DNA from 2 places in the Arthrobacter sp. Ha26 genome. Region 1 is predicted to be linked to the other one. Evidence: riboswitches for the same ligand, from Rfam matches in the RefSeq annotation. Region 1 holds a riboswitch; the other holds the start of a gene.

Region 1 (4,638 bases):
GGCATCATCGCGTTCATGCGCACCGGGGTGGCCCTTGGCGAGGTCTGCCGCGTGGGCTGCGATCTTGTAGGTGATCACTCCGGTCTTGACGTCGTCCTTGTTGGGCAGGCCCAGGTGCTCCTTAGGAGTGACGTAGCACAGCATGGCGGTGCCGTAGCGGGCAATCTCCGTGGCACCGATGGCCGAGGTGATGTGGTCGTAGCCGGGCGCCACATCAGTGACCAGGGGCCCCAGGGTGTAGAACGGCGCGCCCTTGCACAGCTCCTGCTGGCGTTCCACGTTCTCCCTCACCAGGTGGAACGGGATATGGCCGGGACCCTCCACCATCACCTGCACGTCGTACTCCCAGGCGCGCTGCGTGAGCTCAGCCAGCGTATCCAGTTCGGCGAACTGGGCGGCATCATTGGCGTCCGCCGTAGCCCCCGGCCGCAGTCCGTCACCCAGCGAAAACGCGACGTCGTACTGCGCGAAGATTTCGCAGAGCTCGTCAAAGTGGGTGTAGAGGAAGTTCTCCTGGTGATGCGCCAGGCACCAGCCGGCCATGATCGAGCCCCCGCGGGACACAATGCCCGTTACGCGGTCCGCCGTCAGGGGAACATACCGGAGCAGGACACCGGCATGGATGGTCATATAGTCCACGCCCTGTTCGCACTGCTCAATAACGGTGTCGCGGAAAATCTCCCAGGTGAGCGCGTTCGCCTCCCCCTTGACCTTCTCAAGGGCCTGGTAGATGGGGACGGTGCCGATCGGAACCGGAGAGTTGCGGATGATCCATTCCCTCGTGGTGTGGATGTCATCGCCGGTGGAAAGGTCCATCACGGTGTCCGCGCCCCACTGGGTGGCCCACTGCAGCTTGTCCACCTCCTCGGCGATCGAACTGGTGACCGCCGAGTTTCCGATGTTCGCATTGATCTTCACCAGGAACGCCTTGCCGATGATCATCGGCTCGGACTCCGGGTGGTTGATGTTGGTGGGAATGATGGCCCGGCCGGCAGCCACTTCACTGCGGACCAGCTCCACGTCACAGTTCTCCCGCAATGCCACGAACCGCATCTCCGGGGTGATAATGCCCTGCCGGGCATAGTGCATTTGCGTCACGGTTTTGCCGCCGACGGCGCGGCGGGGCACCGGCCGGGCGCCCTTCCACTCTGCGCTGGCCGCCCCGCGGCGGACGGCCGAGCGCCCGTCGTCGAGCAGGTTCCGCCCGCGGCCCCCGTAGGTTTCCGTGTCTCCCCGGGCTTCGATCCACTCCGCGCGGAACGGGGTGAGGCCGCGGACGGGATCACTGCCCGGACCGGCGGTGCGGTAGACCCGGAACGGCCCGTTCGGCTGGCCGTTCGGTGAATCCGCTAGCTCGATTTCCGTGACCGGCACCCGGATCCCGGCCGCTTCGTCCTGGACGAACGCCAAGGAATGGGACTTCAGCGACTGTGTGACCGGAGGCTGGTCCTGGCCACCCGCGGTTGCGCCGGACGGATTTTGGGCAGGGTTAAACTGTGCATTTGGTGTACTCAAGGAATACTCACTTCCTTCGCCGGCATTACCCGGACAGGTTCAACGGTCGCAGGCTGCATCAGCCCGATCTCAGCCCCTGCAAGGGCACCCGTGTGGTCACCAAGAAGCTACCACAGCTGTTTCGGAAGGGCCGTGTCACATGCGGTGGTGCTAGCCTGTCCGGGCGGGAAGAGAGGCACATCCATGGCAGAGATCATCCAGTTCAACGGTCCGGTCCTCACCGGGCCGGACACGGAGGAACGCGGGCTGTGGTCCGTTGACGGCAGGCTTACGTTCCGGCGGCCGGAGGCGGAGCCGGACCGGTTCCTGGACGGCTGGGTACTGCCCGGGTTTGCAGACGCGCACTGCCACATCGGCCTGGGCCCGGGAGGCGCGGTGGACGAAGCGACGGCGGAAGAACAGGCAAGAACCGACCTTGACGCCGGCACACTGCTGGTCCGGGACGCGGGTTCTCCCGCAGACACCCGCTTCCTCCAGCGCAGCCGCGAAGCCCCGGTGCTGATCAGGGCCGGCAGGCATGTCGCCAGGAGCCGCCGGTACCTTCGCGGCTTTGCGGAGGAAGTGGAACCTGAGGGGCTGGTTGAGGCCGTCCGGAAGCAGGCACGTGACGGCGACGGCTGGGTCAAGCTCGTGGGGGACTGGATAGACCGCGACGCCGGTGACCTGGCGCCGTCGTTTCCCGCCGCCGTTGTCAGGGACGCCGTCCAGGCAGTGCACGACGAAGGCGCGCGGATCACCGCGCACTGCTTTGCCGAGGAAACACTGGACCAGATGCTGGACGCGGACATCGACTGCATCGAACACGCCACCGGACTGCTGCCGCGGCACCTTCCGCGGTTCGCCGAGCAAGGCGTTCCCATTGTGCCCACCCTCATCAACATCGCCACGTTCCCGGACATCGCCGTGCAGGCGGAGCCTAAGTTCCCCCGGTACGCGGCCCATATGCGCGCCCTGTGGGAACGGCGCGCGGAGCGGGTGCTGGAGGCCTTCGACGCCGGAGTGAAGATTTACGCCGGCACGGATGCCGGCAGCGTCATCCGCCACGGGCGGATCGGTGATGAAATCCTGGCCCTCCACCACGCCGGCCTGCCTGTGGCCGCCGCCCTCGACGCCGCGTGCTGGGGCGCCCGGAAGTGGCTGGGTGCTGACGCGATCGAGGAAGGTGCCCGGGCCGACGTCGTCCTGTGCCGGGAGGACCCGCGCCAGGTTCTGGAAACGGTGCAGGAGCCGGCCCGCGTAGTGCTGGGAGGGCACGTGGTGCGCTGACGCAGGCGAAGTCCCGGAACCACTTGGAATAAATTGAAGCTTCAAGTAATTTTAATAGTGACAGGCCCACCAACCCGACGGGCCACACCACCGGGAGTTTTCAATGACTGCAGAAGCCGCCACCCAGGATCTTCTTCCTGCCGACCTCGCCATGGGCACCGTGATGCTCAAGGTGGGTGACATGAAGGTCATGACCGATTACTACCAGCGCGCCCTTGGGCTTGACGTTATTGCCGAGCAGGACGGCGGCCTCTACCTCGGCCGGCTGCAGAAGCCGCTGGTGCACCTTGCCCCCGCTCCGGGCCTGAACCTCCCCGGCAGGGGAGAGGCAGGCCTCTTCCACACGGCGCTGCTGTTTGAAAACCAGGCCGACCTCGCCGCCACCATCGCCACCGCGGCACAGTTCGAACCGCGCTCTTTCACGGGCAGCGCCGACCACCTTGTCAGCGAGGCCTTCTACTTCAATGATCCCGAAGGCAACGGCATTGAGCTGTACTGGGACCGTCCCCGGAGCAACTGGTCCTGGAACGGCACGGACGTGGTGATGGACAGCCTGGCCCTGCCGCCGCAGCGTTACCTGGAGCAGCACCTCACCGAGGAATCCTTGGAACACCAGCGCGGAACAGTGGCAGGAGTAGGCCATGTCCACCTCCAGGTGGGCGACGTCCAGTTGGCCCGTGACTTCTACGTGGGCATCCTTGGCTTCGAAAAGACTGCCGGCTGGCACGGCCAGGCCCTCTTTGTCTCCGCAGGCCGCTACCACCACCACATGGCCATGAACGTCTGGAACAGCCGCGGTGCCGGCCCCCGCAAGGATACGTTGGGCCTTGGCGAGGTATTGATCGAGGTTCCGTCCGGGGACGACGTCGGCGCGCTCGCTGACCGGCTGAAGGTCGCAGGGGTGCCTGCCCACCACACCGGTGCTGAACTGCGGTTCGAGGATCCGTGGCGGAACAACATCCGGGTCGCGGTCCGCTGAGGCTCCAATGGCCTCGCCGGGCACCCGTTGCCGCCGGGTGCGGACTGCCCCGTGTACTAGGCTGAAGCCCAACGGCCGGGGCGGCAGGCGCCGCTTGCTTCAGAGGCCGTACCGTCAACGGAATGAGGGTAATTCCCATGGGCTTCACCGAGATTTTTGTCGCTGACCATGCCGGTGCGCTGAAGCGCGCCGGCGTGCTGGACCAGGGCGGCAGCCAGCCGGCGCCGCAGGCCGTGCGGATCCCGGACATCAGCGACTTCGAAGTTGAGCAGCTCGGTGAGCTGGCGGGCAGTGCTGTGCACGCCGGCGGAGCGGATTATGAGCTAACCATGGTGGACGTGGCCAGTGACTCACTCCTGGCCGTACCACCTGCCATGGTCCGCGCGCTCGCCGACCTGCTGACCTATGAGGTTGAAGGGGAAGGCGATGTCCTCGAGGACGTCGCTGAGCAGTGGGCGGCCCAGGAGGACATGCCGTTCGATGCAGCACAGGCCCTGGCGTATGTCCGCCAGTTGGCAGAACTTGCCGGCGGAATCGACGACTCAGAACGCAGCGGCCTCTACGTCTGGTCTTCGTAAGCTTCCCGACTGCGGTCCCGGCGCCGGGGGCAGGGCGCCAAGTCGAAATTCGGGCGCTCTTCTGGCACAATAAACAGGTACTCGATCTGCGTGGCCCCTCTCTCCGCGTCCGGATCCTGTCCTTCGAGCCCGCAAGTACGGCCCGCCCCACGGGTGCAGAACGCCGGGTTCACCCCCTTTCTGAAACAGGAGTGACCACAAAAGTGGCCGTAAAGATTCGCCTTAAGCGCTTTGGCAAAATGCGCGCACCGTACTACCGCATCGTCGTCGCAGACTCACGCACCAAGCGTGACGGCCGCG
Region 2 (4,638 bases), on a different contig from region 1:
GAACAGGTAAGTGACGCCGCCATAAATGAGGTAGTTCCGCCCCTGCCGGTGGGTTCGCGCCATCACCAGGCCGGCAACTCCGAACAGGATATGGACTGCGTTGTGCAGCACCGACACCTGGAAGATGCCGAACAGCTCTGCCTTGGAGCCGGGACCGGCAAGCCCGAGGGAGCCGTAGTTCGTGGTGATACCGGGGATGAATCCCAGGATGCCCATCAGGAGGAAGATGCCACCCGTGGCAAAGGTGGCCTTCTGCAGGCCCGTCCTCGCTGCTGTGGCGCGGGTGCTGACCGCCATACCTGTTCTCCTCAAAAGCCGGGAACAACATAGTAAGCATGATTACTAATAAAAGCTAAGCAGGCTTCCTTACCCTGTTTTGGCGAACGGCACGGGCATGCTCTGTTTTCGTTAGCGCGGGCAGTGGAGCTTAAACCAGCAGGCGCTCACTCATCCGGGGCGGTCCATCGGTAAGGGTTCGGGTGCTTCCCGCCGTGGCGGCCTTGCTCACACCCCTGCTCCCAGGCCTTCCCGACGGCGGCCACAAGTTCAGCGAGCAGGGAATAGTAGGGGTGGTCGGGGCCAATGAAAATCATCTCGTCCTCGGCCTTGTCCAATGCCGCCCGCACCTGGTTTTCCTCCCCAGGACCGCCCATGGCGTCCTCCTCAACCTGAAACCGTGCCAGTAACGCTGGGTCAGTCCGCGCCCATGGAGCCAAGGACTTCCCGCAGGGCCTGCACCACCAGATTGTGGTCCTGGACCTGCGGAAGCCCCGAAACGGTCACCGTTGCTACCGCGCCCACCCCTGCTACGTACACCGGAAAGGAGCCGCCGTGGGCTGCGTACAAGCTCTGGTCGAACCAGCCCTGGTCCTCGATGCTGCCGCCACGGAGCCGGCCGCGCAGTCCCACCAGCAGGGACGGCACCTCGTAACGCGCGGCGGTCCGCTGCTTGGCCCGGATCCAGTGCTCGTTGTCCGGGGTGGCTCCCGGCAGGGCCACATGGAACAGGACCTGTTCACCCTTGGTGATGTCTATCGCGATGGGGAGCTGGTCCTCTTTGCCCAGCTCCACCAGCAGCAGCCCCAGGTTCAGGGCATCATCCATGGAGAACCGGGGGAACTGCAGTTCCCGGATTTCGCCCTCAACCCGCGCGATGAGCACTTGCAGGGAGCCCTCCGGCTGGGTGTTATCCGAGTCGGGATCGTACTCGGTCATATCCGGCGAATTGGCAGTCATGGCCCACAATCTACCCCTACTCCGGTGTAAACTGGACCACGCCCAACAGGGCTGTTTATTTACCCACAGAATCATTCAACGACAGGGGAGCGCCGCCGTCGGGCAGTTCTGGCCACGCCAGGATCCGCAGGTGGGCGCTGAGAGTGCGGACAGCCGCAGACCCTCGAACCTGATCCGGTTAGTACCGGCGCAAGGGAGTCGAGTTCTCGAAGTGTGTCCGGCCGCCGCAGCAGTGCCGGCCGCGTCCACTTTCCCCTCCTGTTCCTCAGGAGGATCGCATGGCAACAACAGCAGTAAAGAAGACCAGCAGCAAGTCCTGGCGCGTGGTGGACATCGTGGTGGCGGCCCTGATCGCCATCGCCGGCGGCGTCATCTTCTGGGCCTGGTCCCAGGGAGCAGCCGCAGTTTCGGCCCCCATGAACGCCGTCTATCCGCCCCTGACCGGACTGATCGCCGGCGGCTGGATGATCCCGGCCGTGCTGGGCATGCTCATCATCCGCAAGCCGGGCGCCGCCCTGTTCTGCGAGACGGTCGCCGCCACCGGTGAACTGCTGATGGGGTCCCAGTACGGCGCATCCGTGCTCTTCTCCGGTTTTGTCCAGGGCTTGGGCGCCGAAATTATTTTCGCCATCTTCGTGTACAGGAAGTTCAACCTGCCGGTATCCCTGCTGGCCGGTGCCGGTGCGGGCCTGTTCTGCGGACTGAACGACTCCTTCGCGCCGTGGGGCTGGAACATCGCCTACTCGGGCGGGGACAAGCTGGCGTACATCATCTTCACCGGGATCTCGGGTGCCATCATCGCCGGCGCACTGTCATGGGTCGCCACGCGTGGCCTGGCGAAGACCGGCGTCCTGAGCTCCTTCGCCTCGCGCAAGGCAGCAACGGAGCCCGTTTTCTCCTGATGCCGGCCACCTCCCACCACGGAGCGCCGGTTGCGGCGCGTCCGGCAGCCATCAGCGCCCGCGGCTGGGGCTGGCGGCATGCCGGACGTGCCAAGCCTGCGCTCCGCGCCCTTGACCTGGATATCCAACCGGGCGAACGGGTACTCCTCCTCGGTCCGTCCGGGGCGGGCAAGTCCACCCTCCTCCATGCCCTGGCAGGTGTTTTGGGTGATGTGAACGACGACGGCGGCGAGGCCGGCGATTCCGACGAGTCCGGTTCGTTATTGGTTGACGGCGCCTTCCCCCGTGAGCAGCGCGGCCGGGCCGGCCTGATGCAGCAGGACCCGGAGACGCAGGTGGTCCTGTCCCGGGTGGGTGACGACGTCGCCTTCGGCGCCGAGAACCTCGCTGTGCCCAGGGATGAGATCTGGACCCGCGTGCATGAGGCGCTGGACGACGTCGGCCTGTCCCACCTGCCGCTGGACCACCCGACATCGGCCCTGTCCGGCGGGCAGAAACAGCGCCTGGCGCTCGCCGGCATCCTTGCCATGCGGCCCGGGCTGATCCTCTTGGACGAGCCGACCGCCAACCTGGACCCCGCGGGCGTGATGGAGGTGCGGGACGCGGTGGCGCGTTGCGTGGCCAAGACCGGGGCAACCCTGGTGGTGGTGGAACACCGCGTGTCCGTCTGGAAAGACCTGGTGGACCGGATCGTGGTGCTGCAGCCCGGTTCATCCACCGATTCAGCCGTACTCCTGGACGGGGCGCCTGACCAGGTGCTTAGCGAGGCGCGGAGCATGCTCATCGCGGCCGGCGTGTGGGTGCCCGGCTATGTTCCGCAAACCCGGCAGCGTTCCGCGGAGCCTGCCCCCGGAGCAGGCGGTCTCCTGCTTGCCGCCGAGGAACTGGCGGTTTCGCGGGAACGGGCCCGCCGCAGGGGCTTCCGCAAGTTCCCGCCGGTACCAGTGCAACAGGGGATCTCCGCCCAGGTCCGGGTGGGGCAGGCACTGGCCATTACGGGACCCAACGGCGCCGGAAAATCGACTTTTGCCCTGACCCTTGCCGGTCTTCTGGAGCCCGTCGCCGGCAAGGTCTCCGCCACCTTGGCCCTCAGCCGTGGTGCCGGCATCGATCCCTACCAGTGGAAGGCGGAACAGCTGATTGAGCGCGTAGGCACCGTTTTCCAGGAGCCAGAGCACCAGTTCGTGACGGGAAAAGTGATCGACGAACTCCTGTTCGGCCCGCGGCACCTTGGCCATGGGACGGAGCGGGTCGATGAGCTGCTGGAGCGGTTGCGGCTGACGGAGCTCGTTGACGCCAACCCGTATACGCTTTCGGGAGGCGAGAAACGGCGGCTCTCGGTGGCCACGGTCCTGGCCGCGCACCCGCAGGTTTTGGTGCTGGACGAGCCCACGTTTGGCCAGGACGCCAACACCTGGGCTGAGCTGGCCTCGTTCCTGTCAGAGCTCCTCGATGCCGGCACCGCAGTGGTCTCAGTGACCCACGATGCCGAGTTCACGGCAGCCTTGGGCGGAGCCGAGCTGCGGATGGGTGCGGCGCCGGCGGTGGCGACATGAGGCAGGAGCTGAACCTGCGGGGAAACCACGCCCTGCTGACCCGCGCCAACCCGCTGAGCAAGTTCGCCGCCGTCTTCCTGGTGACCGCAGTGCTGGCGCTGTCCATCGACTGGGTGTCCGCCTCGGTTGCGCTCGCTGCCGAACTCCTGCTGTTTCCCCTGGCCGGACTTACCCTGACGCTGCTGTGGCAGCGCGGGTGGCCGCTGATCATCGCCGCAGCCGTGGGCGGCTGGAGCACCTCCATCCTGGCGCCGGACAGCGGAAGGACGCTGATCGACGTCGGCCTCTGGACCATGAGTGAAGGCTCCCTGGAGCTGGGGGCCGGGTTCATGCTGCGCGGGCTGGCGATTGCGCTGCCCGCGGTGCTGCTGATGAGCTGCACCGATCCCACGGACCTGGCAGATGCCCTGGCGCAAAAGGCGCGGCTCCCGCACCGGTTCGTGCTGGGAACCTTGGCAGCCATGCGCCTGGTGGGGCTGCTGGCTGAAGAGTGGCAGACCATCGGGATGGCCCGCCGTGCCCGCGGGGTGGGCTCGCGGGGCAGCGCGCTGCAGCGGTTGAGGGCGACGCTGGGCCAGAGCTTCGGCCTCCTGGTCCAGGCCATTCGGCGCGCGTCACGGCTCGCGGTGACCATGGAAGCCCGGGGCTTCGGCGGGGGAACCCGGACGTGGGCGCGGGAGTCGACGTACAGCAGCCTGGATGTGTGGGTGCTGGGCGGCGGCCTGCTGATGGCCGGGGCTGCCTTTGCTGCCGCTGTGTGGGCAGGGACCTGGAACATGGTGTGGCTGGGGAGCTGACCCGCTCCTAAATTGCTGCCCCTCAAACCGCGGGTCTTGGCATCAGTCTTCGGGCGGATGCAGCAGCGCAGGGAGCAGATCCAGGGACCCTCTTCAGAAAGCGGCTCAAAGGCAGGAGTAGTCGTAATCGAATCCCCGTGACACGAA

Evidence for each region. A riboswitch is a leader RNA that binds a small molecule or an ion and turns the genes downstream of it on or off. The one in region 1 is predicted to bind thiamine pyrophosphate.
Region 2: it holds a riboswitch for thiamine pyrophosphate, as region 1 does, so the genes downstream of both, AC5RVY_RS05200 (ECF transporter S component) here and thiC (phosphomethylpyrimidine synthase ThiC) in region 1, are expected to answer to the same signal.

The regions. Positions count from the first base shown of each region.
Region 1 is NZ_JBNHGX010000007.1:157,291-161,928, forward strand. Features, by position in the region: gene thiC (phosphomethylpyrimidine synthase ThiC) at 1-1,515, opposite strand, end outside; TPP riboswitch at 1,510-1,617, opposite strand; gene AC5RVY_RS16420 (amidohydrolase family protein) at 1,699-2,781, shown strand; gene AC5RVY_RS16425 (VOC family protein) at 2,885-3,760, shown strand; gene AC5RVY_RS16430 (hypothetical protein) at 3,898-4,338, shown strand; gene rpsP (30S ribosomal protein S16) at 4,542-4,638, shown strand, end outside.
Region 2 is NZ_JBNHGX010000001.1:1,087,325-1,091,962, reverse strand. Features, by position in the region: gene AC5RVY_RS05215 (DUF4383 domain-containing protein) at 1-297, opposite strand, end outside; gene AC5RVY_RS05210 (hypothetical protein) at 444-653, opposite strand; gene AC5RVY_RS05205 (heme-degrading domain-containing protein) at 694-1,236, opposite strand; TPP riboswitch at 1,310-1,450, shown strand; gene AC5RVY_RS05200 (ECF transporter S component) at 1,515-2,138, shown strand; gene AC5RVY_RS05195 (ABC transporter ATP-binding protein) at 2,138-3,694, shown strand; gene AC5RVY_RS05190 (energy-coupling factor transporter transmembrane component T family protein) at 3,691-4,491, shown strand; gene AC5RVY_RS05185 (glycoside hydrolase family 25 domain-containing protein) at 4,597-4,638, opposite strand, start outside.